DNA from 3 places in the Paenibacillus sp. J22P59 genome. Region 1 is predicted to be linked to each of the others. Evidence: predicted binding sites of a transcription regulator. Region 1 holds the regulator's gene; each other region holds the start of a gene.
What was found. The regulator Rex, encoded in region 1, represses fermentation and respiration genes when NADH is low (regulators of the CRP and FNR family bind a similar motif). The targets are predictions, from matches to a motif close to TTGTGAAATATTTCACAA.

Region 1 (10,375 bases):
TTTGGAGGCGATGGCCTGCGGCGTTCCTACCGTTGGCTCTAATGCAGGGGGAATTCCGGAGCTTGTTACCCATGGCGAGACTGGCTACTTATGTCCGATCGGGGATGTCGAAGGAATGGCCAATTACGCGACCGAGCTGCTTAGCGATGAGAAGCTGCACAAGCGCTTCAAAGAGGCCTGCATGTTCAGAGCTCGCAATGAATTCTGCAATGACTTAATTACAACACAGTATGAAGAAATTTATTATCGTGTTCTGGGTATTGAGGCAGAGCTCCCTGTGCCCGTGTGTGAATAATGGCTGCTGCCTAATGAAGGTTGGTGCATACGTATGAGCAGGCGCCTTATTCTGCCGGAGCCGATGCGTCAGGCACTGCCTGTACTGGAGCGATTGCAAGCCCATGGCTATGAAGCTGTATTTGTAGGTGGCTGTGTCAGAGATTCTGTAATGGGTCTTCCTATTAAGGATGTTGATATTGCTACCTCTGCAAGACCGGAGCAAGTGATGGAACTATTCCCTCGCTGCGTACCAACAGGGCTTCAGCATGGGACAGTAACTGTACTGCAGGATAATGACATGTATGAAGTAACGACTTACCGTACGGAATCAGCTTACGAGGATCATCGCAGGCCGACTAGCGTAGCGTTTATTTCTGAGCTGGATGGCGATCTATTAAGGCGGGATTTGACCATAAACGCTATGGCAATGAGAATGGATGGTCAATTGTACGATCCCTATGGCGGTCTTGCTGACCTGAAGAGCGGTCAAATATGTTGTGTCGGCAATCCCAATGCAAGGTATCAGGAGGACGCGCTGCGGATGCTGCGAACGGTTCGTTTTGCGGCTCAATTCGGCTTTGGCATCCGATATTGTACATGGAGGGCACTCAAACGTCATCGGGGTTTATTGAAGCATATTGCAATGGAGCGGGTCTGCTCGGAATTAGATCGTATGATTAGTGGGGCGAACCCGCTTCGCGCGATTGAATTGTTAATGGCAAGCCAGCTTCTCCTCCATACTGCTCGCTCTTTGCCAGCAGTGGCGACATGGCATGCAAGCCCAGCTAAGTCGACTTTTGCAGCAGGCAATCATTATGCTTATATAAGCAAGTTAAGCACAGTGGAGCTTCGATATGCAGCGCTGCTCCTAGAGTCAGAAGCTGCTCCAGCTGCTTGCGAAGAGACATTAGAGGCGCTGCGTCTCCCTGTTCGAAGAATGAATACAATCTGCGGTTTTGTTGCCATGGATTGGGACATGCTTGCTCTTGCAGGAAAGCAAACCGAAGTCTTACGCATCGAATGGACACGGATTGTTCTGAGATATGGTCTTGAGATCGCACAGGGCTGGCTGGAGATGACATCTGTCAATCTTAATCATAGGCTGGCAAGGCTTACAGATGACTTCAAAGATTGGCTGGAAGCGATGCCCGCTTTGACTGTTAAGCAGCTGGATATTAACGGCAAGCAGCTAGCCCTTTACTTAAATCGCAAGCCAGGTGCTTGGACGGGAATTATGCTCCAGCGCCTATTGCTTGCCGTGGCGTCTCTGGAGCTTCCTAATGAGAGTGAGCAGCTGTTCCTACAAGCCGGAATTTGGAATGTTGAGGATAATAACGATGAGCACAACTAAATTGCTTGAGCTGCTTGCAGCTACGCCAGGTGAATATGTATCAGGTGAAATGATTAGTCAACAAATGAACGTCAGTCGAACGGCTGTCTGGAAGCAAATCAAAAAGCTGGAGTCTCAAGGCTATCAGTTTGAAGCTTCCCGCAGGCTTGGCTATCGCCTATTGTTTGTTCCGGATAAGCTCGACGTAGCGGACATTAAAGATAAGCTGCAAACTACCCGATTCGGACAAGTCATTTACTGGCATGATGAAGTGGATTCCACTCAAAATATTGCACAGCGGCTTGCGGAGGAAGGGGCAGCTGAAGGGACGCTGGTTATTGCGGAGCAGCAATTGAATGGCCGAGGCAGAATGGGCAGGGAATGGATCTCACCCAAAGGCAAAGGCATTTGGATGAGTCTGGTGATGAGACCTACTGTACCGATCCATTTCGCCCCACAGCTGACTCTATTGACAGCTGTCGCCCTATGCCGCAGTCTTAAACGTTTGACCGCATTGTCAATTGGGATTAAATGGCCCAATGATCTTCTTATTGATGGCAAAAAAATAAGCGGAATCTTATTAGAGTCATCAGCAGAAGAGGAAAGGCTGCGTTATGTCATTGCTGGTATTGGCATTAGCGTGAATCTTGAGGAAGCAGATTATTCTCCGGATATGTTGGAGCGAGTCACCTCGCTTCGTATGGCTTCCGGGAACAAGCTTGATCGTGCGACGATTATTGCCGAGTTCATGATGGAATGGGAGCAGCTATACCTGCTGTATCAAGAACAGGGCTTTGCTCCGATTATTACATTATGGGAAGCATTATCCGTATCCCTTCATCGTCCTGCTAGGCTAGTTACGCCTCAAGGCGTTATTGAAGGAGTTCCAACTGGCCTGGCTGCAAGCGGAGCAATTATCGTAGAGCAGGCAGACGGAAATACAGTTGTCGTATTTTCTGCAGAAATGGGCGAACCCGTAAACTGAAATCGTTTACGGATTCGCTATTTTTTGCTACTATAGAATAGCAGGCGGTATCCATATCTATGGAGCTGCACTAGCCGTACAGCAAGAGATGTAGGAAAGCATTGGGAATGTACACTCTGCTCTGAGCCGAAGGGACCGAGACAGAAGGAAGCTTTATTTAAGCATTCGTTTCCTTTTTTCGTTCGGGAACCTTTTTAGCGGCGGCTAAAAGGTTTTTTTGTGTTTATCCTAACTACTATCAACTAAAGGGGATGAAGAGGAATGAGGAAACGATTAACGATAACTGCTTTGAGAAAAATGAAACAGGAAAAAAATGCGATCTCGATGTTGACTGCTTATGATTATCCTTCTGCTAAGCTTGCTGAAGAGGCAGGAATTGATATTATTCTTGTCGGTGATTCACTTGGCAATGTCGTCTTGGGTTATGAAACAACGATACCCGTCACATTAGATGATATGGTCTACCATACGAGAGCAGTAGCCAGAGCAGCGCACCAGACGATGATTGTAACGGATATGTCTTTCATGACTTATGGTATTGGACGCGAGGCGACTTTACGTAATGCAGCAAGAATTATGCAAGAGGGCGGAGCTCAGGCTGTTAAGCTCGAAGGCGGAGCAGAAATAACAGAGGACGTATCCGCTCTTGTACAAGCAGGAATTCCTGTGATGGGCCATATCGGCCTGACCCCGCAATCCATCCATCAGCTTGGCGGTTTCAAGGTACAGGGCAAGGTTGACACTGATGCGGCGAAACTGCTTGCGGATGCAAAAGCATTGGAGGCGGCAGGCGCGTTCGCGATTGTTATTGAGCTTGTAACGGAATCCATCGCCGAGATTATCAGCAAGGAATTGTCGATTCCAATTATCGGAATTGGGGCAGGGCGTGCTTGCGATGGCCAAGTATTGGTGTATCACGACTTGATTCAATATGCTTCGCCTTATATGGAGAAGCGTTTCGTAAAAACATATGCGGATGTAGGTACAACCATTCGAGAAGCGATCAGTTCCTATGTTTCAGAGGTGAAGACAGGAGTCTTCCCGGCTGAGGAGCATGTATTTGGTGCGTCAGCTCCTGTAGAAGAAGTGAAGGATTTGTACGGGACGTCCAAGCCGAATCAGAAGGATAACCCCTCTAGAGAGGAGTTTGTCCAATCATGATCGTCTGTCGAACGATTGCAGAATTAAAGGCTGAGCTCAGGAAGATCAAACATTTATTATCAGGGTCGGCAAGCATTGGACTTGTCCCAACGATGGGATTTCTTCATGAAGGCCATGCAAGCCTGATGCGGCAGGCAGTGTCTGAGAATAAGGCAGCCGTGCTGTCTATCTTCGTTAATCCGCTGCAATTCGGACCGAATGAGGATTTTGAGAGCTATCCGCGCAATGAAGAACGTGATCTGGAGAAAGCTAAGGAGAATGGCATTGCCATTGTATTCATTCCTTCGGTAGAGGAGATGTATCCTAGCAAGCCGCTTACGACCGTATTGGTTGGGCAGCTGACAGACAGATTATGCGGAGCCTCAAGGCCTGGTCATTTTGACGGTGTCGGAACGGTGGTCAGCAAGCTATTCCATATCGTTCAACCGGATAAAGCTTATTTTGGAATGAAGGATGCTCAGCAGGTCGCGGTCATTCAACAAATGACGAATGATTTGAATTTTCCAGTAGCTATCGTTGCCTGTCCTATTGTGAGGGAGCCTGATGGACTTGCTCTGAGCTCGCGTAATGTCTATTTAACGGCCGAACAGAGACAGCAAGCGGTTATATTGTCGCAATCCCTTCAGAAGGCAAGAGAATGGGCGGCAGAGCCGGGTATGACGGCTGCAATGCTTACCCAAAGAGTAAAGGGACAGATTGAAGAGGCAAGCTTGGCGGTAATTGATTACGTGGAGTTTCTTGAATATCCGAGTCTTGCGCTTCCTGTGCAAGATGATCCTATTCAAATCCAATCACGAACGTATATATTGGCTTTAGCTGTTAAATTCGGAGCTACCCGACTAATTGATAATGAATTATGGGTGCCAGAAGAGGTGGAATACCATGTATAGAACGATGATGAAATCTAAGCTGCACCGTGCCACTGTAACCGAGGCGAACCTTAATTATGTCGGAAGCATTACCATCGATCAAGATTTGATGGAGGCAGCAGATATTTGGGAAAACGAAAAAGTGCAAATTGTAAATAATAATAATGGAGCCAGATTTGAGACGTATGTCATTACCGGGAAGCGCGGTTCTGGTGTTATATGCTTGAATGGCGCTGCTGCTCGTCAAGTTCAACCAGGCGATCAAGTCATTATTATTTCCTACGCATCCATGTCTAATGAAGAAGCGCGGACCCATAAGCCGCTTATAACCATTCTTGACAGCCATAATCGTCCGCTAACAAGCTTGACAGAAGAAATACATGCGACCATATTGTGAGATAAAGCTGTAACCATTGGTACTCGGGTATGAAAAGCACCACCTTAACAAAGAATGAGCATACCACTCCTCATTTCTTTGGTGAAGGCGGGATGCGATATATGTTCCAGCAGCTATTTACCGTAATGAACGAAATGCTCGATGAGATTATTGAAGCATATCCAGATGCAGTAGGCGATCAGAAAAAGCAATATGAAGAACAGATTATGATGCTCAAAAAAATGAGTGATTCTGTTGTCGAGCAATGGATGGATTTTGAAGAGAAATTTACAGGATTCGTGGAGCTGGAGGATTCATCTTCGATGGAGCCTTGTGCCTCACAGCAACCGCCGCCAGAAGCAGCCCCTTTGACTAAGCCGATCTATGACAAAGAGCTCGATATGGAATTATCTTGGGAAATGGCCGACCTGATTACAAAAGGCCAAGGGTATTATAAATTATTTATGTTTTCTAACGCAGCTTCACAGTTCCAAGTCGTTGTAGGCAGTCTTCCGGAATGCAATCTGGCTCGGTTGTACTTGGCGATGACTTACATGCATCTTCAAAATTGGAGTGAAGCCCAGCGTCACTTCCAACTGTTAGTTTCTCTAACGGACTATCCGAAGTGGCGTGCTTTAGGCTATAATGCCCTTGGGTGCATTCAAGCGGTTTACATGAATATGGAGCGAGCAGAGCAATTCTTCATTAAGGCATATGAGGCCTGCCCTAGCTTCAAGGACCCGCTTAACAACTTGAAATGTTGTAAAGAAACGCCGCAGCAATTGTCATTATTTTTCGGTAGTACCGAACTTTGCTGCTTGTGAGGGGAACGGTAACAAATGAAATATGCAGTATTGGATTTGGAGACGACAGGGCATAGTGTAAATGATGATATTTTACAGGTAGGCCTTGTTGTTCTCGACGATAATCTGGCTATCGTACAAACGTTTAATTCTTTTGTAAGACCAACTGTTGAAATTCCTGCTTTTATTACTCAGCTGACAGGCATTGATGCGGCAATGGTAGCAGATGCGCCTGAGCTGGATGAAGTTCTGATGCAAATGATTCCTTTGCTGGATGATGCGATTCTTGTTGCGCACAACGTTAATTTTGATGCAGGATTCCTTAATCAAGCGTTAGACCGATGCGGTTACCATACCTTTGTCGGCCGCCGATTAGATACGATTGAATTTCTAAGAATTCTTTATCCATCTATTACAACTTATCAGCTCGGAGTGGTCTCCGAGCTGTTCGGCATTAAGCATGAGCAGCATCATCGCGCTGACAGTGATGCTATGGCTACCGCCCTTATTTTCACCGATTCCGTACGCAAGCTTCGCGAATTGCCGTTGCTTACCCTGCAACGGCTATCCTTTATTATGGATAACGGAAGCGATATGAGCTGGTTTCTTGGAGTTACGCTTCAGCGAGCGGAACAGCAAGTCGTTTTTGAGAACAATGACTACCATTACTTCAATCAATTTGCATTGAAGGCAGGAGAATGGAACGAAGAGCAGCCAGCACGGGCTGATTCGGGAGCAGAACCGTTGCAGGATGTGTCTTTCGAGAACTATCTCGACGGCATCAAGCAGCGTTTCATGGAAAAATTCTCGAATTATGAAGCGCGTGAGGCACAAACGACGATGTTCCACGAGGTATATGATGCGCTTAACAGTGACCGCCATCTTCTTATAGAGGCAGGCACTGGAACAGGCAAGTCGCTTGGGTATTTAATACCTTCTTTGTATTATGGTGTCCAGCACAATACCAAGATAGTCGTCAGTACGCATACGATCAATCTGCAAGAGCAGCTGCGCCAAAGGGACTTGCCTTTGCTTAAAGAGATTCTTCCCTTTGAGTTTCGTGCGTCGATATTCAAAGGACGCGGCAATTATTTGTGCCTGCGCAAATTTGAAAGTAAAATAAATACGAAAGACCTTGTGTCGCCTATTGAAGATGCAATTACCGCATCCCAAATGGTGGTATGGCTCGGGGAGACCGAGACGGGGGATCAAGAAGAGCTGAACTTTGGCAACAAGGGCGCAGACTTCTGGTCGACTGTTGCAAGTGATGCGGATTCTTGCCTTAATCGGCAATGCCCGTGGTTCAAGCGTTGTTATTATCATCGTGCGAAGCATGAGGCCAATATTGCCGACGTATGCGTGACTAATCATTCCATGCTGTTCACAGATGTACAAGCTGATCATCGGCTGCTGCCAAGCTATAATCATTTGATTATTGATGAGGCCCATCATGTGGAGGAAGTAGCTAGCAAGCACTTAGGCATGCAATTGAACTATTTCTCATTGACACATAATACGAGCCGTTTATTCAAGGACAACCGATCCGGCTTATTGCCCGCACTTCGAATGAGGCTGCAGAATGAAGATGATGAGCGCGTCCAAGCGTGGACGGAGACTATCGATACCGTTATTCCGCACTTCAATGATGTGAAGGAGCATTGGGAGAAGCTGTTCGAGCTGTTCTACAGCTTGGTGGGCGCTGCCGTTGAAAGCGGGGCGAATGAGAATGGCCAGTCGGTATATCGTCTAAGGAGTGATAATCTCCCCGGCAATTGGGAGGATGCCATTACGATTGAGACGAATGTTCATACTGAGCTTAACCGCGTAGTTCGTACAGTAGAGAAAATGGCTGCCGATATTAAGGAAAGAATTGACGATCCTTCCATTCAAGGCTTAGTGACCGACTTGAATGGCGCAATACGTGATTTGATGCGTGTGAAGGACGATCTTCGCACCTTTATGAAGATGGAGCAGCCTTCTGAGGTACTGTGGATTGAAGCGAGCTTGACCTACCGCTATCGCTCGGTGCAGCTCTATTCGGTGCCTGTAGATGTGAGCCGACAGCTTCAGCAATATTTTTTCGATGTAAAAGATAGCATTATTCTAACCTCAGCTACCTTATCCGTACAGAAATCATTTCAATATGCGGAGGAGCAGCTAGGCTTGGAAGGATTCGAAGCAAGCAATCGGTTGAAGACGGTTCAGCTTCCATCCCCATTTAATTATAGAGAGCAAGCATTAGTTATTATTCCCCGGAATTTCCCGACGTTGAAAGGCTCAGCCGGAGACCCGCAATTTATTTCTATGCTGGTTAGCTCATTGTCGGATGCAGCGGTGGAGACTAAGGGAAGAATGCTCGTTCTATTTACGTCTTATCGCATGCTGAAGCAGGTGTATGATCCTTTGAAGGAGGCACTTTCGGCTACGGGCATTACTGTGCTCGGACAGGGAATCGATAGCGGCAATCGAACAAAGCTAACCAGAAGGTTTACGCAGCATCCAGAGACCGTTCTGCTCGGCACAAGCAGCTTCTGGGAAGGGGTAGACATTCCAGGAGAAGCGCTGACCTGTCTGGCAATCGTCAGATTGCCGTTCCAGCCGCCTAATCATCCATTGGTTGAAGCAAAGTCAGAGCTGCTGCAAAAGCAAAAGCAGAATCCATTCATGAAGCTTTCTATACCGCAGGCAGTTATTCGCTTTAAGCAAGGATTTGGCCGTCTCGTTCGTACGGCGAAGGATAAAGGCATCGTCATTATTTATGATACAAGAGTCATTGAGACCTATTATGGCAAGCATTTCTTGTATTCTTTGCCCGGACCCAAAATTGAGCATATGCATATCGAACAAATGGTACCAAGAATGCGTGAGTGGCTAAGTAAGGAAGAGGAGGAAATCGGGTGAAGCAAGCCAAAATATCCGAAGCTGTAGTCAGAAGGCTGCCCATTTATCTGCAGGTGTTGAATGAACTTCACCATCGGGAGATACAGACCGTTTCATCGCAGGAACTGGGCGTTAAGCTTGATCTGAATCCAGCTCAAATACGAAAGGACTTGGCTTATTTCGGTGATTTCGGTCGTAAAGGAATAGGGTATGAAATTTCTTATTTAATTGAAAAGATTCGGCAAATCCTCAAGCTTGACCAGACGATTAATGTCGCGCTGGTCGGCGCCGGGAATTTGGGTCATGCCCTATGCAATTATAATAAATATTCCAATGACAATATGAAAATCATCGCTGTATTTGATGTGCATCCCAGCAAGATTGGCACGATGATCAACAATCTGGTCGTCATGCCAATGGAAGCGCTGAAGCAGACGGTACAAGAAAATAATATACGTCTTGGCATCATTACAGTACCCGGATTTGAGGCGCAAAATGTGGCGAATCAATTCGTTGAAGCAGGTATTGAAGGCTTACTTAACTTTGCGCCGGCTATTCTAAGAGTACCGGAAGAGGTTCGCATTCATCATGCTGACTTTACGAAGGAATTGTTAAGCTTAGCTTATTATTTGAATCGAGAGAGGAATGAAGCCAATGAGTCAGATCTGGATTGAGAATGGGCTGTTCATAACGATGGATGAGAAGCAACCTACACTTCGTGGTCATTTGGTTGTGACGGATGATCGAATTACATATATCGGAGAAGCTGCACCAGAGGGGCTTAGCACAGAAGCTGAACGGATCGACGGAAGCAAGCTGGCCTTCATGCCAGGCCTGATTAATACGCATGGTCATGCGGCGATGACTTTGCTGCGCGGATATTCCGATGACCAAAGCCTGCAGGTATGGCTGGAGCAAAAGATGTGGCCAATGGAAGCGAAGTATGTTGATCAAGATACTCGTGCTGGCAGCGCTCTTGCTATTGTTGAAATGCTCAAATCAGGTACCACCGCCTTTGTAGATATGTATGATCGCATGGACCAGGTTGCGCAAATGGTTGAGCAATCGGGTATTCGCGGAGCTCTGACCCGCGGGGTTATTGGGCTATGCTCTCCTGAAGAGCAGCAAGCCAAATTGAAGGATGCACTGAGCTTTGCGCGCGATTGGAATGGCAAGGCAGATGGTCGGATTACGACGATGTTGTCGCCACATGCACCGTATACTTGCCCTCCAGCTTATATTGAGCAAATTGTTCAAGCGGCGCATGAATATGATTTGCCTCTTCATACGCATATGTCTGAGACATTGGCAGAGGTTGAACAAAATGTTCGCGATTATGGAACCCGCCCTGTTGAGCATCTAGATAAGCTTGGATTCTTCTCCCGTCCTTCTTTAGTTGCACATGCTGTTCATCTAACAGATGATGAGATTGCTTTGCTTGCTGAACGCAAGGTCGCGGTCTCTCATAATCCGGCAAGCAATCTGAAGCTGGCAAGCGGCATTGCGCGCGTACCGGAGCTATTGCGTGCCGGAGTTACCGTTTCGTTAGGAACGGATAGTGTGGCGAGCAATAATAATTTAGACCTATTCAAAGAAATTAAATTTGCTGCTCTTCTTCATAAGGGTGTATCGGGTGATCCGACAGTCGTTCCGGCTATGGAAGCATTGCGTATGGGGACATTGTATGGTGCACGT
Region 2 (10,375 bases), on a different contig from region 1:
GTACACCTTTGGCACATGGAGCAGCAGGGACGATAACTACAGGAGCTGTAAGAGCTAGTGTAGGATGTTTTACGACAGAGGATGAGGCAGATTCCTTCGTGTCTGCTGTGAGAGAGATTAGGAAGCATTATACGTTGTAAGATTATTTGGTGGGGGCGGAAGACAACGATGGATGAGTGGACGAATAACCCGATGAATGTGGTAACAGTCGTATTAACTTTGATAGTCATCTTATTAATGATACGAGTGATTGCAGTAGGCAGCCGCTTGAAGAAGCTTAGAAAGCAATATGTAGAGGTTATGGGGAACACAGGAATAACCAATATTGAAGAGGTGCTCGTAGAGCTGAAGGTTTCCCTTGCTGGGCAGGTTGCCAAAACGGAGCGGCTGCAAGCCCAATTAGATGACGTGCAGCAGCTTCAGAAGCAGGAAAAGGGACGTGTTGGCTTTTTACGCTATAATGCTTTTGCAGACCAAGGCAGTGATCTGAGCTTTTCCCTTGCCATTATAAATACGACAGAAGATGGGGTTGTATTATCTGGCATACATAGTCGGGATAATACGTATGTCTATGCTAAGCCTCTAGAAAAAGGCGAGTCTACTTATCCATTAACGCCTGAAGAACGCAAAGCGATAGCTGAAGCGAAATAATCTAAGGTTTTTAGTGGTCAAAGGTTAATTCTATCGCAGCAGCTTGTTCTCTAGATTGGGTGAGAGCATGGCTGCTGTTCATAACAGCAGAGAATAGGCTGCTTGCAATAACATCAGCCATTCTCATCACGAGATGAAGCCGAGTATTCTGAAGAACGAAATACTCCATGAAGCCGCCGACGTTCACAATGCCTGTAATATGGATGTCGCCAACAGGGGGAAGCTCTTTATTAACACCTGCCCCAGGGCGTACAGGGCCTGTACCTACTTGAATAGAGCCGATACTGGAGACTTGTCCAAGACAGGCATCAATGCCAATAACAAATGGCTTGTGATAGGAACGATTGATGTCGAGAAGGGTGTCCTCCAGATTCATTGCATGTACAGGATCCTCAAGTGTTCCATAGAGAGAAAAGTAAGGGCTATTGTACTTGGAGAGTGAAGTGCCGATAAGAGGTCCAAGAGAATCACCGGTCGAGCGATCTGTACCTACACATACAATGACGATAGGACGGCCAATAGACATTTCGTTAAGCATTAAGGATAATCGTTGTACGATCATGCCGACTGCATCTGATTCTGTGTAGGAAACCTTTAGCGGTATATCCTTCATAAATGATAGCTTCATAGAATCCCCCCCGTAAATGCCAATATGATACTAGTATATGGATAGAACAGGCATTTTATACGCTGGGAAGCGAGAGTTTATGTTTATCGGACTGAGGGAGAGGGGAAAATAATGCTGATCGCATTCGATTCTACGCAACAAGCCCTTCGGGCGGAGATGCTGCTGGAATATGCAGAAATAGATATTGATATCTGTCCAACACCTAAAGAAATAACGGCAGGCTGTGCATTGTCGATTCATTTTCCCGAAAATGCGTTAATTGAAGTCATACATGTTGTTGATTCGGAGAATGTAGAGATAAGAGGAATATTCCAACCTATCGAAGGTGGATATGAAGAAGTTGCACGGTAAGGAAGGTGTAAAGCTATGTATTTGCTAAATATGCAAGTCATGAAGCAATTTCAGGACTGGATAACGAGTAAGGTTACGTGGGAGCAGCTTGGCGATTCGATTATACGTATTGTTCTTATCGTCGTAATTGGACAATTCATGATATGGCTTGCCAATAAAACGATTGACCGAGTTCTGATGAATAGGGAGTCCAAGAGATTAAACCTACAAGTCAGAAGGATGAATACAGTAGGAAAGCTCATTAAAAACGTGGTTTTCTACGTAGGTAATTTCATTATAACGATGCTTCTTCTATCGGAGTTCGGCATTCAGCTTGCCCCGCTGTTGGCAGGTGCAGGTGTTATAGGGTTAGCCATAGGGTTTGGTGCTCAAAGCTTGGTTAAGGATGTTATTACAGGATTTTTTATCATTCTAGAGGATCAATTCGCTGTTGGCGATGTGATTCAGACAGGACAGTTCAGAGGAACGGTCGAGATGATCGGATTAAGAACAACCCGTATTGTGAGCTGGACAGGAGAGGTCAATATCGTACCGAACGGAATGATCAATGAAATTACTAACTTCTCATTGCGCAATTCTCTTGCTATCGTTGATGTTGCAATCAGCTATGAGGAAAATGTTGATCATGCTACCGACGTTATTAAGACTACAATGGATAAGTTCGCAGATGAGAATCTTGCTAAATCTCCGGATGTGCTTGGTATTCAGTCGATCGGCACATCGGAAGTGGTGATAAGGGTGGTTGCGGAATGTCTTCCGAATACACAGGTTCCAGTCGCTAGAAAAATGAATCTAATGATTAAAAAAGCATTGGATGAGAACGGGATAGACAGTCCATACCCGAGGATGGTCACTTATCATCGCAATGAAAGGGGCAATGGCCAAGATGGAGCGTAAACAATTTGAGCTGGGCGATGTCGTGCAGATGAAGAAGCAGCATCCCTGCGGATCGAATGAAATGGAAGTGATCAGGATGGGGATGGACATTCGGATCAAATGTGTAGGCTGCAAGCACAGTGTATTGATCCCAAGGGCTAAATTTGAGAAAAATATGAAAAAAGTGCTGCGTTCCCTTCCACCAGAAGAAAATAAATAGTAATAATGATAATTTTCATGTTTATAAAGATAACTATGAATAATAATTTGATCTTCTACAACAAAGTAGGAGATTTTTTTATTGAATTTTATATTTAAGAGTTGAACCATAATGGTTATCAAGGTAATATTATACAAAATAAGATTAGGAACAGCAGGGGGTGGAAGTGTTGATAATAGAAGAAAAAGTATTGCCCACAGGTGGATTTAGTCCTCAAGCGGATACAAAGGTTGTTAGTACAAAAGAGTGGGTGATTATGCTCTTACTCACCAGTATACCGATTGTTGGTATCGTGCTGATGTTTGTATGGGCTTTTTCACCTGATGAGAATCAGAATAAGCGGAATTTTTCTAAGGCCTATTTGCTTATGACGGCGATCGGCTTAGGTTTGGGGTTTATCGTTTTTCTGCTTACTTTTGTTATAATCATGATTTCTTCCGTTTAAAAGAATTTGTATTAGAATCGGGGATTATTAAGGTTTATCCCGGTTCTAATCTTTTATTTAAAGAGCAAGAAGAAGGTACCAAAAGGTGTGTACGATTCCTGCACGTATGATAGTTAAAAAACTCCAAAACGGGATATTGCATTGCATGTACAGGCTGTGATATAATACCTTTTGTATTATCAATGCGGAGAGGTACCCAAGAGGCCCAAGGGGGCTGACTCGAAATCAGCTAGGCGTGTCAAAGCGTGCGTGGGTTCGAATCCCACCTTCTCCGCCATATATGAAATTAACCAACCTTCTACAGGATGATGTAGGAGGTTTTTTTTGTTGTAAGAGAAGGATAGCATCAATGTACAGGGGATTTATTAAGGATTATAATAGATGCATTAGATGACTGAATAACATGAGACGAAGAGAGGGAGTTTCCTTGACTTTAAGTGCTATTGGTACCATTGGTGCTCTATATAGATATCCCGTCAAGTCATTCGCCGGAGAGAGTGTACAGGCTAGCGTGATTGAACGCTATGGGCTGTATGGTGATCGCAGCCATGCTTTTGTGGATGAGACGAAAGAGGGCTGGGATAGCTTTTACACGGCAAGGAAGCTGCCTAGGATGCTTGGCTACAAGGCGAAGCTTGTTGGAGCGTACGCTGGGGTCCATTCTCCTGAAATAAGTATAGAAGCACCGGACGGACGGATCCTCCATTGGAATGAAGCATTGTTAGAGGAGATTCAGCCCTATGCCAAACAAAAGCTGTCCATGATTAGCTACGATCCGCAGAGCTCGGAGCTAATGGGGGTCGATGCAGCAAGCATCTTGATTATTACAGATACGACATTGCGCAGACTTGAGGAGATATGGGGAAAGAAGCTCGATCATCGGCGTTTCAGAGCTAATGTAGTTGTGACTTTAGATGATGATTCGCAGGATGAAGGCAGTTGGATTGGTAAACGATTGATCATGGGGAATACAGAGCTGCAGGTTGATGAATATTGTGAGCGATGCTCTATGATTACAATAGATCCAGATACACTTGAACGTGATTCTTCCCTGCTTAAGAAGGTAAATGAAGAAATGAATCTGCGATTCGGCATTTATGCATCGGTTAAGCAACCAGGGGAAGTGAAAATAGGGGATAGGCTATATATAGCTGATTAGTGATTAGCGCAATAAAAAAAGGAGCTCTTGCGAGCTCCTTTTTCGACGGCGTTTGTTTTGGTTGAGTTAAAGAATTCGCACTGCAACAATCAGAAACCTTGGAGCATCATTCGTCAATCGGTACACAAATCCACTAATGCTTCATCGTTAAAACCGATTGGCTCAGCATACGTAAACCTACGTTAGTAGAAGTACGCATGAATGTGCTCGAATGCGCGTGTGTTACGGAACGTGTCTTTGGCACAACCCTCCGCTTCTATATTGAGTGGATCAATTCCTCTTGCAGCCCTTGCACCAATTGGTCCAACGGAACCACACCTCTCTTTACGCCGTCCATACTATCATGTCCGAGAATCCAATGGTGTATACATCACATTTACAAAAAATTAATGGCCCATTCGTTTCCACTTACGTTCATGGTTCGTATTAGCCGGGAAACGATCTCCCTTCTTGAGATGAACCTTCTTCGGATTATTGATACCCATATGAAAGGAATTAACCCCATCCTCGATATAGGTACCATCATTGGGAGCTTTATCTCCAGCATTAAATAGTGTCCACTCACCCAAGCTGCTCACTCCTTTGGCCTAATTATTCTGATAAAGGGCTCAATAAAGCCTGACCTTTATTATTGTCCAAGGGGAGGGAGAGCATGAACCCCAGAAAACGGGAATGAAGTATGACTTGTCAGGAGATAGGCAATTTGGTATAGTGTATAGATGCGAGCATGCAATAATCTCGCTCCTTGCTCCATTTATGGGGCCGTTAGTCCAAGAGGAGGTGAAACAATATGCGCAAATATGAAGTGATGTACATCATTCGTCCAGACGTTGAGCAAGAGAACGTTCAAGCTATCGTTGACAAATTCAATGGCATCATCAACAACGGCGGAGAAGTCACTAAGACTGATGTGATCGGTAAACGTCGTCTTGCGTATGAGATCAATAAGATTCGTGATGGTTACTACGTTCTGGTTCATTTCAACGCAACGACTGAAGTTGTGAACGAACTCGACCGCATCATGAAGATTACGGATGAAGTTATCCGTACATTGATCGTCAGAGACGTCGCTTAATCCACGTTCGATTGTTCGATTGGGAGGTCAGTAACGATGTTGAACCGTGTAATACTGATTGGCAGATTAACGAGAGACCCCGAATTGCGTTATACGCCTGCTGGCGTAGCAGTTACGCAATTTACGATTGCGGTTGACCGTCCGTTTACGAGCGGACAGGGCGAACGGGAAGCGGATTTCATTCCGGTCGTAACTTGGCGGCAGCTGGCTGAGACTTGTGCCAACTACTTGCGCAAAGGACGCCTAACGGCGGTTGAGGGACGCATTCAGGTGCGTAACTACGAGAACAACGAAGGCAAGCGCGTCTATGTGACGGAAGTTATTGCTGATAACGTACGCTTCTTGGAATCCAATCGTGAAGGCGGATCATCGCGTGAAGATAATGGCGGCAATTCTGGCGGCGGCGGATCAAGCAGCAGTAATGGTGGCGGATCTTTCGGCGGTGGCAACTCCTCTGGAGGAAGCAGCAGCGGAAGCCGGTCCGGTAATAATTCACGCAACGACAACCGTGATCCGTTCTCGGATGATGGTCGACCGATCGATATATCAGAAGATGATTTGCCATTTTAATTGAAAGGATGGATTCGAATGAGCTTTAAGCCAAGAGATGGTGGAGATGGAGAACGTCCAGAACGCAAATTCGGCAACCGTAAAGGCGGCCGCAACAAGCGTCGTAAAGTATGTTTCTTCACTGTAAACAAAATCAAACACATTGATTATAAAGATACAGATATGCTCAAAAAGTTTATCAGCGAGCGCGGCAAAATCTTGCCACGTCGTGTAACTGGAACGAGCGCAAAATACCAACGCTTGCTGACTGTAGCGATCAAACGTTCGCGTACAGTAGCATTGCTTCCTTACACTACTGAGTAGTATTTTCTGCTCAACAAAAGCCGGCTAAGAGCAATCTTAATCGGCTTTTTTGTTGTTTTTTCACCCTAATTGTCGGTTTGCATGATCGATTAAGGGTTAGGAAACAATATTTTCGACAAGTTTTTTATAATTGCATAAATTTAGAATTGAACATTTGGTGCAAGAGGTCTACAATGGAATTATAGAAGCATTCCTTCAAGCTGATCGGCAAATCGATTGTGGTCTATGTTTATTATAAGGGCAAGATCGTTTTTGTTTATGTGCATTGTGAATTTTTTCACTATAGTTCGCGATTACACAACAAGCATGGATGAATGCTGGGAATAACGTAGTTGATTAAAGCGAGGGAAAGGGAGGCTATTATCGTATGTCCGAGACAGTAACGCAACAACCCGAAAATGGTGCAGTAGGAACTGCAGCTGTACAAACTGACGTGCTGGAGCAATTGTTGAAGCCAGAGGTTCAGAAGTCGCTTAATGAGTTGATCGAGAACCTGCCGAAGCTGGCAGAAATGGTCACACTGATGACGAAAGCTTATGATGTTGCTCAAACCGTAGCCACTGACAAAGTATTGGTTGGGGATATGAAGAACGGAATTACTGAGTTCGTTAAGCCGATCCAAGAAAAAGCAAAAGGCATTGCATCTGCTGCTATTGAAGCGAATGACCGTGCACAAGCGGAAACGTCCACAATCGGCCTTTTTGGTATGTTGAAAATGATGAAAGATCCACAAGTACAAGCCACATTGCGTTATGCGCAAGCTTTCTTGGATGTATTGGCGGAACGTAAAAACGGCGCTAAATAGATAATTAAAGAATGGAGGATATGTATGTCTAAACAAATTTTGATCTTGGGTGGCGGCTACGGCGGTTTGCTGAGTGCATTGTCAGCACGCGAGCATTTCTCGCCCGAGGAAGCAGAGATTACGGTTGTTAACCGTGTTCCTTATCATCAGATCGTAACTGAATTGCACCGTCTTGCTGTTGGAGGCGTGCACAAGAATAATGTAGCTCTACCGCTTAACAAGCTTCTGAAAGGAAAATCGATCAAGCTGGTTATTGATTCCGTTGAAGCTATCGACCCTGAGAAAAAGCATGTGAAGCTGGCTGCTCAAGGAACATTCAAGTATGACACAATCGTCATCGCATTGGGTGGAGAGACAGCATTCTTTGGAATCCCAGGCTTGGAAGAGAACAGCTTGACGCTCAAATCGGTTGAAGAAGCACAACGCGTAGAAGCGCATGTGAAAGACCGTCTTGCAGCTTATAGCAAATCCGGCAATAAAGCAGACGCTACAATCGTTGTTGGCGGCGGCGGCTTGACTGGTATCGAATTGATCGGCGAGCTTGCTGATATGCTTCCAAAATGGTGTGAAGCGATCGGCGTGAACGTGAATGACATCAAGCTGTACAACATTGAAGCAGGTCCTTCCATTCTGGCAGGCTTCCCTACTGAACTGGTTGACCGTGCAAAAGCAAGCCTTGAAAAACGTGGCGTAACCCTGATCATGGGCGTTGCGGTAACGGAAGTTAAAGGCAACACGGTTATGCTCAAAGACGGCAACTCCATCGAGACGAATACGTTCGTATGGACAGGCGGCGTTACAGGCAACCCTGTGGTAGCTAACTGTGGTATTGAAGTTAACCGCGGCCGTGCAACGGTTAATGAATTCTTGCAATCTACATCTCACCCAGATGTATTCCTTGCTGGTGACAACGCGGTTGTCTTCGGCGCAGAAGGCCGTCCATATCCTCCAAGCGCACAAATCGCTTGGCAAATGGGCGAAGCAATTGGCTACAACCTGTATGCTAATTACAAAGGCCTGCCAATGAAAACTTTCCAATTCGTGAATTCCGGCGTATTGGCGAGCCTTGGCAGAAAAGACGCAATCGGTACTATCGGTGCGAGCCAGCTTCGCTTAAGAGGAACAGCAGCTACTTTGATGAAAGAAGCCAGCAACGTGCGTTACTTGTCGCATGTTCACGGTCTTTTCTCCATCGTCGAATAGTTTAGCTTTACCTGTAGAGACCCCGATCCTCGTGATTGGGGTCTCTTTTCGTTAATGGATTGATAATGATATAATATTTCCAATAATGAATTGATTTTTTATAGAGTAGGTGGGAAGTCTGTGGAGCCATTGCGAACGAATACGGAACGCTTCAAAAAGCTGTTTATCAATAATAAGTTTGTGCTATTCCTACTAGTATTGCTGTTATTCGGACTAACCGTTCTCGTGTTTACCAAGATCTCTTATATTTTCACGCCACTAACGGTACTGGTTAAGACGATTATATTGCCCGTCATATTGGCCGGGGTAGTCTATTACTTATTGAATCCCATCGTCAATTGGATGGAGAGCAGGAGAGTAGGCAGAATCTATTCGATCTTAATGCTGTATGTGATTATTGCTGGATTAATCACCATCCTGCTAGTAGTGGTTATTCCACTTATCTCAGCACAGGTCACGGATCTATTCGAAAGCCTCCCCAAATATACCAATCAAATGAGGGATGAATTCAATATCTTTATGGCGAGTGGCATGCCGAGTGAAATTCAAAGCTGGTTGAATATTAATCCGGAGGATCTGACCCTTCAGATCAGTGAGCGTGTTACGTCAGTACTGAACGGAATAATGACAAGCGTGGGGGCATTCTTTGGCACACTGAAAGAGGTTGTTCTTGCTATCATAACGCTCCCATTCATTTTGTTCTATTTGTTAAAGGACGGGAGCAAGCTGTCAGGGAAGATCGCCAGCTTCCTGCCCACCAAGATGCGTACACCCTCGAAGCGGGTAATGGGAGAAATTAACCATCAGATAAGCAGCTATATTAGAGGGCAGATTATCGTTAGTTTCTGTATTGGTGCTTTGCTCTATATCGGTTATCTTATTATTGGTCTCAAATATTCGCTCGTACTAGCTCTCATCGCGGCATGTACGGCCATTATTCCTTATTTGGGACCAGCAATAGCTATTACGCCAGCACTCATTGTAGCTGCGGTGACGTCGCCAATGATGCTGCTTAAGATGGTGATCATCTGGACCATTGTTCAATTAATTGAAGGCAAATTCATTTCTCCTCAAATTATGGGCAAATCGCTGCAGATTCATCCCATTACGATTATCTTTGTAATTCTGACAGCAGGTAATTTATTCGGAGTGCTAGGCGTGATTCTTGCCGTACCTGGTTATGCTGTAATCAAGGTAATGGCGCTTAACCTGTTCGATTACATTACTTCTCGCTCCAACTTGTACAAGGAAGATAAGGGTGATCTGTAGGTAGTTGTTAGAGTAAATATACAATGCTTATCGTATAGGGCAAGCAGGTTGAATGGGTGAGAGTAGCCTCATAAAAGAGTGAAGGTACTGGTGATCTAGTAGCTGAGGGCGGATTAGTTGAGTAATTACTTGTAATTGAGGAGATTCGTATAACGTTGCCGATTACAATTCATTGCGAGCAGTAGAACCTTTGGATAAAAGGTTATCCGATGGATGCTCATGATCTAAATAAAAAGGGATGGAGCAGAAATATTTTGGCTCCATCCCTTTTCTATGCGTGCAGACTCCTTATTATAAAAGCTTATGCTTGAGGGTTCCAGGTCCGTATGCCATTGTCCTCAATAATGCCGAGAGTAACGTCAGCGATATCCGTATCCCGACGCAGAATATCCTTCACTCGGAGCTTGATTTCGCTTGCCTCAGCCAGCGAGAGACCCGAGCGGAGCTCTACATAGGCTTCTACGTGATAATAGCGCCCTTCCTGCAGAATACGGAGCTGAGCAATATCAGTGACATCAGGATCGGAAGTCAGAGCGGCAGCTACACGGTCCTCAATATCTTTGGGAGCAGCTACACCGATCAAGCCAACCATGTTGTCATACCCTACCTTGAACGCTACGCCAATCATTAGACAGCCAATTAGAAGGGTAGCAATTCCATCGAATATGGCAAGGCCAAATAGCTGGGATACGATGATGGCAATTAGGGCAAGAACTGCTCCTAGTGTAGCGACGATATCTTCATAGAATACGAGCCGTGTTGGAGGTGCCGCACGTCCGGCGTTGCGGAATGCTGCTGGGATGACTGCCAAGCCCTTGGC
Region 3 (10,375 bases), on a different contig from region 1:
TGATTGCGGCTTCTTATAATGGGGGCACGAATAGCTTAACGGAGCGTAATTTCGTATTTGGAGGCTGTTTGCCTGATGTCTGCGCCACCAGTTCTATGACGGTTAGCAAAACCGTTCAGGGCGCTTCTTCTTTTACTGGTGTGCCAGGAACAGCCATTACTTTTGAGATCAGAGTGCAGAATACAGGCACTACCACTTTGACAAACGTTGTAATCGAAGATGACCTTGTAGGCTTTAATCTGACGATTCCTGCACTTGAGCCTGGCAGAGAATATTCCAATACCTTCAATAGTACGGTAAGGGATGGACGCGCAGGCGATCAGTATGACAACGTCGTCAACGTTCGCAGCGATCAAATTGCAACGCAAACGGCAATCGCAACGGTTATTATAGCGGCGCTTCCGGTTAATGTCAGCTTTACGAAGCGGGTAAGCAAAGCTACCGCACTTCCGGGCGAGCAGGTGCAATATACTTTTTTTCTTGTGAATAATGGGAACTCTGATTTGCAGAATGTCGTCATTACTGACCCAACTCTCGGAATCAATCAGTCAATCGGCACGTTCTTTCAAGGAGAGCTGCTGTCGGTGTCTTTCGTCATTCCGGCTAATGCCACACCGGGCTCTACGATTGTCAATACGAGCAGGCTGACCGCCTCTAACTTGCCGGCGCCGGGCTTTGTAGAATCCAGTGCTACGGTACAGGTCACCGAAACGCCATCCTTAAGCATTACTAAGCAGGCCGACTTGACGCTGGCAAGGCCAGGCGACACGATTACCTATGCGATCACAATAGCCAATGACTCGTTAGTGACGAGCATCTCGAATATTCAAGTTGTTGATCCTTTGCTTGGTCTGGATAAGACTATTCTGACACTTCCGCCAGATTCCAATGTCGTCTATTTCCAGACGCTAACGGTGCCTTCTGGAACACCAGCGGGTGAGACCATAACGAATACGGTTACAGCTCAATCCGTGGCTACAGGGCTAAAGAGTGCAACGGAGAACGTGCTTATTCGAGCTAATCCTATTCTATTGCTAGACAAGGTTGCTGACCGTCAATTCGCTAATCCAGGAGATACGATCAATTACTTAATTACATTGACGAATGCAGGGAATACGGTATTGTCGGATATTGTATTGACGGATTCTCGAACCGGCGTTAGCCAGAGCATTACACCGATTCCTATAGGGGGAAGTGTTGAGATATCGACCAGCACTGTTGTTCCTCTTAATACGACGGACCAGACCTTGCTGACCAATGTAGTAACAGCACAGAGTGCAGATATTGGAACCGTTACTGCGATGGCCTCCGTCTCGATTACTACTGTACCGATTCCGATTATTCCTGAAACAGCTGTGCTTGTCGTTAATGGCTTTGCGGATCGCCCGACAGTGTTTCCGAACGAATCGGTTGTATTTACAGGAAGTGTTACGAATGTGTCCGGCATAACCATCCGGAATATTACTTTAACCTCCCCTTTGTTTCAATATATGGGCTTGATCACTCTGCTGCGTCCAGGGCAGACCTTTACCATCCAAGGAACCTTCCCTGTTGCGAACCGAACGCCTCCAGGGACGATTATTACGGGCTCATTGATTGCAACCAGTGCGCAGACTCCACCAGCCTCTGCAATTGCAGATGTTCTGGTGCTAGCTGAGCCTAGTGCTACCATTGATCTTACTGTCAACCCGCAGGAAGCGCTGCAGGGCGAGACCGTTGAATATCGCGTCACGATTAACAATACAGGCAATGTTGTTCTAACGAACACAAACATTCGGGATACGCTGCTAATGAGGAGCGTAGTTATTAATCAATTTCTTGTCGATTCCCTGCTTACGGGGCGTGTCCGGATAACGGTGAAGTCGCCTCCGGGAAGCGTTGTCACGGATACTGCGATTCTCAACTCTGACCAATTTGGTCCAATTTCCAGCAGTGCCTCCTTTACAGTGTATGGATTATTGGTACAGCTATCGGTTAATCGTTCCAATGCTGCAGTAGGGGATACCCTTGTTTATACAGCAGTTGTATCTAATCCTTCACCATCTGAAGCGGTGAATATTGTAGTTAACCAACTCATTCCGCCGCTCACGGTGTTCGAGCCGGGATCTCTTCGTATCAATGGGAACCCTTCTCCGCTTACTGATGTTTCTGGGGGTGTACAGCTAGGAGCACTTTCCACGGGAGCTTCCTCATCCGTTTCTTATTCGGTCATTGTTACAGGTGAACCAGCCAATAACATTCTGACCGCTCAAGTAGCAGCCTCCTTCTTCTTCCCGGCTACCGTCCGGCAGTTGAGAGGCAGCACACCATCCAATCAGGTGACTGTCACTATTGAAGAGAATGAGGAATAAGGCCGAGCTACAGAAAAGGAAATAGGGTACGAAGCAGCCTGCGGCGTCTTGTGCGGTCTGTTGCCGGAAATGCTCCTGCTGCTGTAGCTGCGATCTGCTGCTGCGGGAGCTGAAGGGCGTTCAAGCTGGCGGTAAGCTGGGTGAGGGTATGGCGAATTTCATCCAGCTCTTGTCGATGGCTAAGAATTTGGTAGGAGACAACTTCATCGGCTTTTTGGGATAGAGCGGCTTCTAGGCGGTTTATTCGAATAAGCAGTGCCTCAGGCTCTTCATAATAGGGAGTAGGGGATGGCTGGTGCTGTAAGGCTGGTGAGAGAATGATGTCTTGCAGATTAATCCCCTCCTCCAATTGTTGCTTGATTAGACGCAGCTTACCAAGAGCCGACTCATCATAAACATAGTGGCCGAACATATCTTTGGAAAAAGAAGCAGGGAATTGCGACACCCAACGTCTGATCGTTGTTTCACTTACAGCAAGCTGTAGAGCGGCTTCTTTTGTTTTCAACAACGTCATTTGTAGAATCACCTCACTCATTATTTATTACAGTTATTCGGGTCTAAGCGACGCTCTCCTGCATGTCTGACAAAGGTAGTGGTTAATCGCTAAAAGAAGTGATGATCCGATTTCTTTTTTATAAGCAGCTTAAGAAGCTTGTACAATTAGGCTAGCGGTAGAGGAACGAAAAGAGCCCCCAACAATAATTCGTTGGGGGCTCTTTTCGTTAGAAATTAGGCGTGTTCTTCATGAAGCTTCGGGCTAAGCTCTCTACTTGCCCATCTCTTGAAGGCCGGCCGAAATTTTCAAGCACATCTATTAGGTATTCCTCACCTGTTGCAGGATCGAGGGCTTTGAATATAAATTGCTGAGGATTCTCAATCGTTACGTTATGCCCGCAATTCCGCAGACATTGCTCATAATCTTGCACGGTAGGCTCTGTATTCTCATCTACATAGATAAGCCCTCGCAGCTGCGACGTTGCATCTTTGCGGATAATCTTGAAGTGTACGATATGTTCTTTAGTCATCTGCTTATCACCTCTACTGATGAATTTAATCTCTATTATAAGCTGGTTTGTTCGTTTTGTCTGTGATATTCGATATATACACCATTATAGAGCTCCTTACGTACAATAACCTATACCAAGCAATAAGCCAAGGGGAGGATGCGCGGTGGTGTTGCAAATCTCGGGCAGTGATGCCCATCAGATCAACCAGCTGTCGATGACAGAAGTGGAACGGAATATTTTACAGGGGAAGCAGAATAGTCCGGTTGTTTATCGCTATGATTCTGCGGCGGCGTTGGCATTTGAGCTCAAAGTTCGCAATAACATCGTTAATGCAGCAAAGGCGCTGCAGGCAAGCGGCGTAAGCTTCGCGACATTTGCTAAATCCAGATGCAATGAGCAATATTGGAATCTGACAGATAACGGCGGGTTCCGCATGAAGAGCAACGTGCTGCCATCGGATGCTATCAAAGATATATTCAATAATGGTGATCAATATGCTTTTGAATGTGCGACAGCGATCGTTATTATTTTGTACAAAGCGATATTGGATACTATTGGTGCCAGTGCGTTTAATACTTATTTCACTCCCCTGTATTTGCGGGATTGGAATCATGACAGCGATCTCTGGTTTATTACGAGCCATGATAATAAAGAAGCCTATCCGGGTGATGTCCTTTATTTCAAAAACCCTGACCATAATACAGAGACACCAGAGTGGCAGGGAGAGAATGTCGTTAAGCTTGCCGACAACCTCTACTTTGGCCACGGTATCGGGATTGAAACCTCAGAGGGAATGATTGAGGCCTTGAATTCGGCAAGAGAGCCCGGCAGTACGGAATCTGCCTATTTGATGGATCTTGTCGTCCATCCGAACTTTGACTATTTAAGAAATCTGTCGAGCAGGCGCCGTATCCAAAGTGAGAATGCCGTAACCATTGGTTTGCGGAGAAGTCAGGGTTAGGCATATCTCAGAGGCTTATACGGCTAATAAAAATAGCACCCTCTGACACGGTTGTCAGGGGTGCTATATCAGCTATTAAAAATGAAGACTGTTTGCATTTAGCATGAAGCTGATAACTCCTTAAAAAATCCTCCTCTAGTTGTGTTTTTCTTATCTGCTGTGCGAGATGCTAAAACCACCTCCGGCGTTCAAATTTGTGTGAGTGAGAGTAAGCTTGATGAACAAGCCCAATTCCTATTCTTATAGGATTTGGCCTATCACACTAGGGCGAATATTATGTGATTTAGGGGGATAAATATGTTTTATTTGTCGCGGAAGTTATTAAAATGAAAATGCTTACATTAGATACTTAATCTGGATGCAGAAGAGGCTCATTTCTCCCGATTTTTCTCAAGATAGACCATAGTGAGCTGCTCATTCAAGGCCTCGGATTTGTAAACCGTGTAGCCTAATTTGTTGTACAGATATAAATTTCTTTCGCTTCTGTCTCCAGTGAACAACTCAACCCTCTTACTACTCCTGAAGCATTCCTCGATTTCTTTCATAAGCTTGGTTCCAATTCCTTGGTTCTGATAATCGGGGTGAACGATTAGCTTTCCTAATTTGCAGCTTCCGTTCTCTTCGTAGGCGCGGACAGATCCGACAATACGCCCATCTATTACAGCTTTTAGAAGAAGCTGATTATCATACTCCTGCTCTAATTGTTCAAGCGTTTGGACTAACGGCGGTATGCTGTCATCAGCATAAATAATAGCTTCGCTTTTGTATGACAAGTATTGGAGTTCAAGGATGGCGGGCAAATCTGCTCGTTGTGCTTTTTCGATGTTCATGTAAACTATCCCCTTTTCTCTGGTTCCCACAATTATACAATTAATTCAATCGAGATTTTATGTTTTTTTTGATGATTCATATGGGAATTGTAAGTTTGCTTTGGCGATTACAGAAGCTATTTGCTGTTCATAAGAATGGATATCTTGCTTATATTTATTAGTCTGCTGTTGCGAGGACAGCAATTTGGTGAAGGAGCGGAGCGTTGCAGTCGAGTCGCGCTTTCTTACCGCTTGGTTCAAAATTGCAGTCTCTGCGGTAAAAAGTTTTTTGGCCGTGCTAACTTTACTTTTTATCGCCTTCATTCGGATCTTCAAGGCATCTATGCCAGATAGTGTTGACTTGATCTGTTTGCTCTTGGAGGCAACCGTTGCCTTGGCAGTCTTGAGAGCGGATTCTTTGCTGCGAATATCCTCACGAGCAAGCGAGACAGCTACTTTAACACTATCCACCTGCACTTTGAGCACAGCAATCAACTCTTTGTTCTTCAATGATTTGGCGACTGCGAGCTGTTGCTTCTTCACTTCATATAGCTTGAATAGCGGCACATACTTCTCTTTGGTTTGCTTAACATCCGCATTCAGCTGACTAATCTTGTCGATATCTATTCCTTTGATGCGCCTTGTCGTGGCCAGAAGCTCCTCCTCATTGCTGTAATGAAGGGCATTAATTTTTTTGTCCCACTCAATCGCAGCCAGCGAAGCAGCCTGCAGCTGAGCGTACTGCTCCTTAAGCTGAATCGAAATTTCTTCCTTGGAATCAGCCGTCATTTTGTCAAAGGCAGCTTGGGCGGTAATGGTGAATTCAAATGAAGCAGCGGCAATAGGATTGGCGGTCAACGAGGTGGCAGCAAGAAGCAGAACAACGAGAAGCTGCGGCAGCTTGAACAGTGAATGCATGAATAAGCCTCCTTGAGAGTCGGTATACATACACAAAAGCACCCGCAAAAGAAAGGCATAGTATGCCTTCTCTTACGGGTGCTTCCAACGTAAGCCGCTCTATTTGATTAATTTCCATTAATATACAAGAGGAAAAGGATAAAGTCAAGCCTTGATTAGTAGCGCTGTGATTGCCTATTTTTACGAAAAAGCTGGGGCGCTTCCCCGGATTGCTTCTTGAATAGGCGCGAGAAATAAAAGACATCGCCATAGCCAAGAGCAGCCGCAATCTCTTTCACGGATTGATCGGTATTTACGAGCCTGTTTTTTGCCTCTGCTATTTTTAGGCGATGAACGTATTCATGGAGGGAGTAGCCTGTATACTCACTGACCGTCCTTCGTAGAGTAGATAGCGACCAATGATGGCTCTTGGCAAAAGCCCGGGGATTAAATGGTTCGTACAAGGTGGATGAGAGATCCTCCAAGAGCTGGGTTAGCCTTGCAGTCTTGGTTGTCTGACGATGGACCCATTCATAGAGCAGGGCTTCCAGCAGCATGGTTGCTCTGTCTGCATTATTAGGGTTCCCGCTTTCGAGCAGGGCAAAGATACGGTCAATGCGATTCTGCTGAGAGGCGTCCGTCCCGGGATAACTGACACATTCGGTCTGAAGGCCCCAGTCATTCACCCATTCCTGTATCCGGCTGCCCACGACAGAGAAGTAGAATTCATCCCAGTATCCACCTTGATCCGGACCAAATTCATAGATGCAGTTAGGCTTTATAAAGAATAGACTGCCGGGCTTGACTCGTTGCCGCTCGCCATCTCCAGCCCGGTAAGAGCCAGACCCTCCAGCTATGTAAACAATTGCCCAATAATTAAATTTGGAGGCATGGCGGTAGAGCGTTCTGCCTGGCAAGTGGCCCACAGAGTGAATATACAGAGAACGGATAGAAAGTTTGGCTGGATCAAGCTTAAGGTCGACAATCCGTATCGGTTGTGGGCTGATCATATAGTCCATGAAATTAACCATGCTGTTCATTCCTCTCCTTTACAACATATGATAGATTTTACAGTAATGCCGATGCAACAATTTTTTATAGATATAGGCAACATGGCGAGAACCCCGATAATGGTGCAGCGGAAGAAGGCTGTTATAGGCGTAGGGTTCTATTTCCAATGTACATTTATAGATTCATTAATTTCGTCTAGTGCGTGTATGGACAGTGATTCTTGATCTGAACCAAGAGTATGTAGGAGAAGGCCATGACGCCATCCTTTTTTTATATAGGAACAATTAAGATTCATCGGGCAATCGTGACAGTCTTGCAACAGCATCCTTAGAGACGGACAAATGGTCAGCTCTATTCGTTTTTTACAACAAATAAATTAGAAGAGGGAGATGGGAGAACATGAAACTGGCGCTTAGCTCATGGAGCTGTCACAACTACTATAAGAAAGGCTGGACGAATCGTGATTTCATTGATTTTGCAGCGACGACAGCTGCGGAAGGTGTTGAATTATTAAGCATTTATTGGGAGGGCGATAGAGACTATGAGGTAGTAGAGGAGTCATTGACACGTAACGGTATGAAGCTAGCCTGCTTCGGGGCATGCAATGACCTCGCAGAGCCCGATGCGGCGAAACGTAAGCAGCAGATTGCGGATATCATTCTAAGCGTAGACGTTGCCGCCCATTTTGGCGCAAGGACGGTTCGAGTATTCGCGGGTGATTTGAAGGATGGGCTTTCTTTCGAAGAAGCGGAGCAATGGATCGTCGATGGTCTTAAGGAAGCAGCAACTTATGCAGAAGGCAAAAGCATTCAGCTCTGTCTGGAGAATAGGGGCTTATTCGCGAGTAGGGCAGAGCAGGTTGAAGCTATTATCCGCCAGGTGAACTCGGTATCCCTGCGCTCTACCTTCGATTCTGGAAATTTCTTGCTCGTAGGCCAAGACCCCAAGGAAGCAATTGATAAATTAAGCGGACTTGTTCGTCATGTTCATATCAAAGATTTTGTCCAAGTCGATGTCGATTATGATGGGCCATCCTATCAGTCCCTGAACGGGGAGCGGTTCGTTGGAAGCCTTCCTGGAGAAGGTGTTGTGGACTTGCCTTATATACTGGAAGAGCTCGATGAAGCAGGTTACAAGGGCTGGTACACGGTAGAGTATGAGGGGAATATCGAACAGCGGGAGGCTTCAGTTAGGGCATTAGCAAGACTGGAACAAATGCTAGAGGAATGCTTAATTTAGTGCTTTTATCTTGGTTTTGTCACATTTAGGCTGTGATGTGTGATTCATGTCACATATTGGAACTATGCACCATGATATTATTTTCCTGAAACAGCAAGGGAGGGACGCTTATGGAAGTACAGCCGCTGTTGAAGGTAGAGCAATTGGCGCTTAAGAAGCAGGCCGTGTTCCGGCAAAGCCGAGTCCGATATTTGGCCCGGTCGATGCTGGCAAGCATGTTCATCGGCTTCGGTGTCATCGTTGCGTTCAAGACAGGAAATTTTTTCTACATTGAGCATTCACCGCTGACCTATCCAATGGCAGCAATGACATTCGGGGCAGCTATTATATTAATCGCTTATGGCGGTGGTGATTTATTCACAGGAAATACGTTTTATTACACCTTCGCGGCGTTGCGCAAATCTATGCGCTGGCGAGATGTGTTCAAGCTATGGGGCATGAGCTATACAGGGAATCTGCTGGGAGCAGCCGTATTCGCAGGCCTGATCCTCACGACGGGATTATTCAATGATTCCCATGTCAATGGCTTTTTGCTTAGTGTGGTAGAGTCCAAGATGAATACACCGGCAATGGAGCTTTTTTTCAGGGCAATTCTATGTAACTGGCTGGTATGCCTAGCCTTTTTCGTGCCAATGTCACTCAAAGGCGATGGACCCAAAATGTTCGCCATGATGCTATTCGTCTTTTGCTTCTTTATTTCCGGTTATGAGCATAGTATCGCCAATATGTGTACGTTCGCGATCGCATTGGTGCTCAACCATCCCGGAACGATATCAGTTGCTGGAGTGCTCCACAACCTGATTCCCGTTACTATCGGCAACATGATCGGCGGCGGAGTGCTAATGGGCGTTATGTATCATTACGTTAATAAACCCTTTATGGACAATGATTTACAAGACTAGCAGCATAGGGAGGAAATAAAATGAAAAAAACTAGAGTAGTTATCATTGGAACGGGAGCGGTAGGCTCGACAACGGCTTATACGCTGCTGCTTCGCAATCGCATGGATGAGCTTGTTCTTATTGATGCCAATCAGAAAAAAGCAGTAGGCGATGCACTGGACATGAATCATGGCATGCCGTTCCTAGGTCAAGCGAATGTATGGGCAGGCACTTATGAGGACTGCAAGGGTGCGGATATTATTATTATTACGGCTGGCGCTGCGCAAAAGCCGGGTGAGACGCGTGTCGAGCTACTGAAGCGGAATGTGGCGATATTCGATAGCATTATTGACGAGGTAATGAAGTATAATACGGACGGTATTCTGCTTATTGCTTCTAATCCGGTTGATATTATGAGCTACTTCTCGTGGAAAAAATCACAATGGCCGGTTAATCGTGTCATTGGCTCAGGCACCTTGCTTGACAGCGCAAGATTCCGTTACCTGATTAGCCAGGAATTGAATTTGGACCCGCGCAGTGTGCATGCCCATATTATCGGAGAGCATGGGGATTCGGAGCTGCCGCTGTGGAGCCTGGCGAATGTCGCAGGCACCGAGCTTACGCTCAATGCTGAGCAAAAACAACAGATTTTTGAAGGAACAAGAGATGCAGCTTATCAGATTATTGAAGCTAAGGGAGCAACCTATTATGCGATTGCCCTCGCTCTTGATCGTATCTGTACAGCTATTCTGTGCGATGAAGGTGCTGTATTGAATGTCTCGACATTGCTTGATGACTATATGGGGCTGTCAGGCGTATATCTAGGTGTTCCATGTGTCGTGGATCGGAACGGGGTTCGAGAGGTGCTGAAATTGGTTATCTCCGATGAAGAGAAGGAACTGCTGAAGCGTTCGGCAGACAAGCTGAAGGGTCTGATTGATTCTATCGCATTCTAATACGAATCTGTCAAATCGTTTTCAAAATGTTAATATTTATAATCGCTAATCCCCTTTCTATTCGGTAAAATATAGAGGAGTATGGAAAGAAGGGGGAGTTATAATGAACGTTCCTGCTGGAGTCTGGATTGCCTCTATTATTATCGTTGCTCTGCTCACCTGGCTGACCTTGTGGGTTACCAAAAAAGCGTATTCCAAAAAATGGGACGAGTCGGATGTAGAGTAGAATTCGACTTTTCTTTTGAGATAGGCAATGATAGCTT

Region 2: AC50YO_RS16275 (DUF1641 domain-containing protein) is a predicted target of Rex. The motif match lies at 6,544-6,561, and genes of this name have one in related genera.
Region 3: AC50YO_RS11675 (formate/nitrite transporter family protein) is a predicted target of Rex. The motif match lies at 8,313-8,330, and genes of this name have one in related genera.

Annotation. Positions count from the first base shown of each region.
Region 1 covers NZ_JBXENX010000005.1:312,476-322,850, forward strand. Annotated here, with positions in the region: gene bshA (N-acetyl-alpha-D-glucosaminyl L-malate synthase BshA) at 1-295, shown strand, start outside; gene AC50YO_RS11130 (CCA tRNA nucleotidyltransferase) at 329-1,627, shown strand; gene AC50YO_RS11135 (biotin--[acetyl-CoA-carboxylase] ligase) at 1,614-2,591, shown strand; gene panB (3-methyl-2-oxobutanoate hydroxymethyltransferase) at 2,853-3,752, shown strand; gene panC (pantoate--beta-alanine ligase) at 3,749-4,642, shown strand; gene panD (aspartate 1-decarboxylase) at 4,635-5,018, shown strand; gene AC50YO_RS11155 (tetratricopeptide repeat protein) at 5,048-5,821, shown strand; gene dinG (ATP-dependent DNA helicase DinG) at 5,837-8,701, shown strand; gene AC50YO_RS11165 (redox-sensing transcriptional repressor Rex) at 8,698-9,354, shown strand; gene AC50YO_RS11170 (amidohydrolase) at 9,335-10,375, shown strand, end outside.
Region 2 covers NZ_JBXENX010000008.1:318,659-329,033, reverse strand. Annotated here, with positions in the region: gene AC50YO_RS16340 (aminotransferase class V-fold PLP-dependent enzyme) at 1-140, shown strand, start outside; gene AC50YO_RS16335 (DUF4446 family protein) at 169-651, shown strand; gene yyaC (spore protease YyaC) at 662-1,279, opposite strand; gene AC50YO_RS16325 (putative Se/S carrier protein) at 1,391-1,630, shown strand; gene AC50YO_RS16320 (mechanosensitive ion channel family protein) at 1,670-2,527, shown strand; gene AC50YO_RS16315 (DUF951 domain-containing protein) at 2,517-2,726, shown strand; gene AC50YO_RS16310 (hypothetical protein) at 2,896-3,171, shown strand; tRNA gene AC50YO_RS16305 (tRNA-Ser) at 3,358-3,448, shown strand; gene AC50YO_RS16300 (MOSC domain-containing protein) at 3,575-4,330, shown strand; gene AC50YO_RS16295 (YjzC family protein) at 4,717-4,899, opposite strand; gene rpsF (30S ribosomal protein S6) at 5,121-5,405, shown strand; gene ssb (single-stranded DNA-binding protein) at 5,442-5,975, shown strand; gene rpsR (30S ribosomal protein S18) at 5,994-6,278, shown strand; gene AC50YO_RS16275 (DUF1641 domain-containing protein) at 6,646-7,083, shown strand; gene AC50YO_RS16270 (NAD(P)/FAD-dependent oxidoreductase) at 7,108-8,286, shown strand; gene AC50YO_RS16265 (AI-2E family transporter) at 8,407-9,555, shown strand; gene AC50YO_RS16260 (cation diffusion facilitator family transporter) at 9,857-10,375, opposite strand, start outside.
Region 3 covers NZ_JBXENX010000006.1:34,964-45,338, forward strand. Annotated here, with positions in the region: gene AC50YO_RS11635 (choice-of-anchor A family protein) at 1-2,351, shown strand, start outside; gene AC50YO_RS11640 (MerR family transcriptional regulator) at 2,359-2,886, opposite strand; gene AC50YO_RS11645 (hypothetical protein) at 3,074-3,376, opposite strand; gene tgl (spore coat transglutaminase TGL) at 3,522-4,319, shown strand; gene AC50YO_RS11655 (GNAT family N-acetyltransferase) at 4,691-5,149, opposite strand; gene AC50YO_RS11660 (hypothetical protein) at 5,207-6,046, opposite strand; gene AC50YO_RS11665 (helix-turn-helix domain-containing protein) at 6,202-7,056, opposite strand; gene AC50YO_RS11670 (sugar phosphate isomerase/epimerase family protein) at 7,436-8,275, shown strand; gene AC50YO_RS11675 (formate/nitrite transporter family protein) at 8,386-9,177, shown strand; gene AC50YO_RS11680 (L-lactate dehydrogenase) at 9,198-10,112, shown strand; gene AC50YO_RS11685 (hypothetical protein) at 10,216-10,338, shown strand.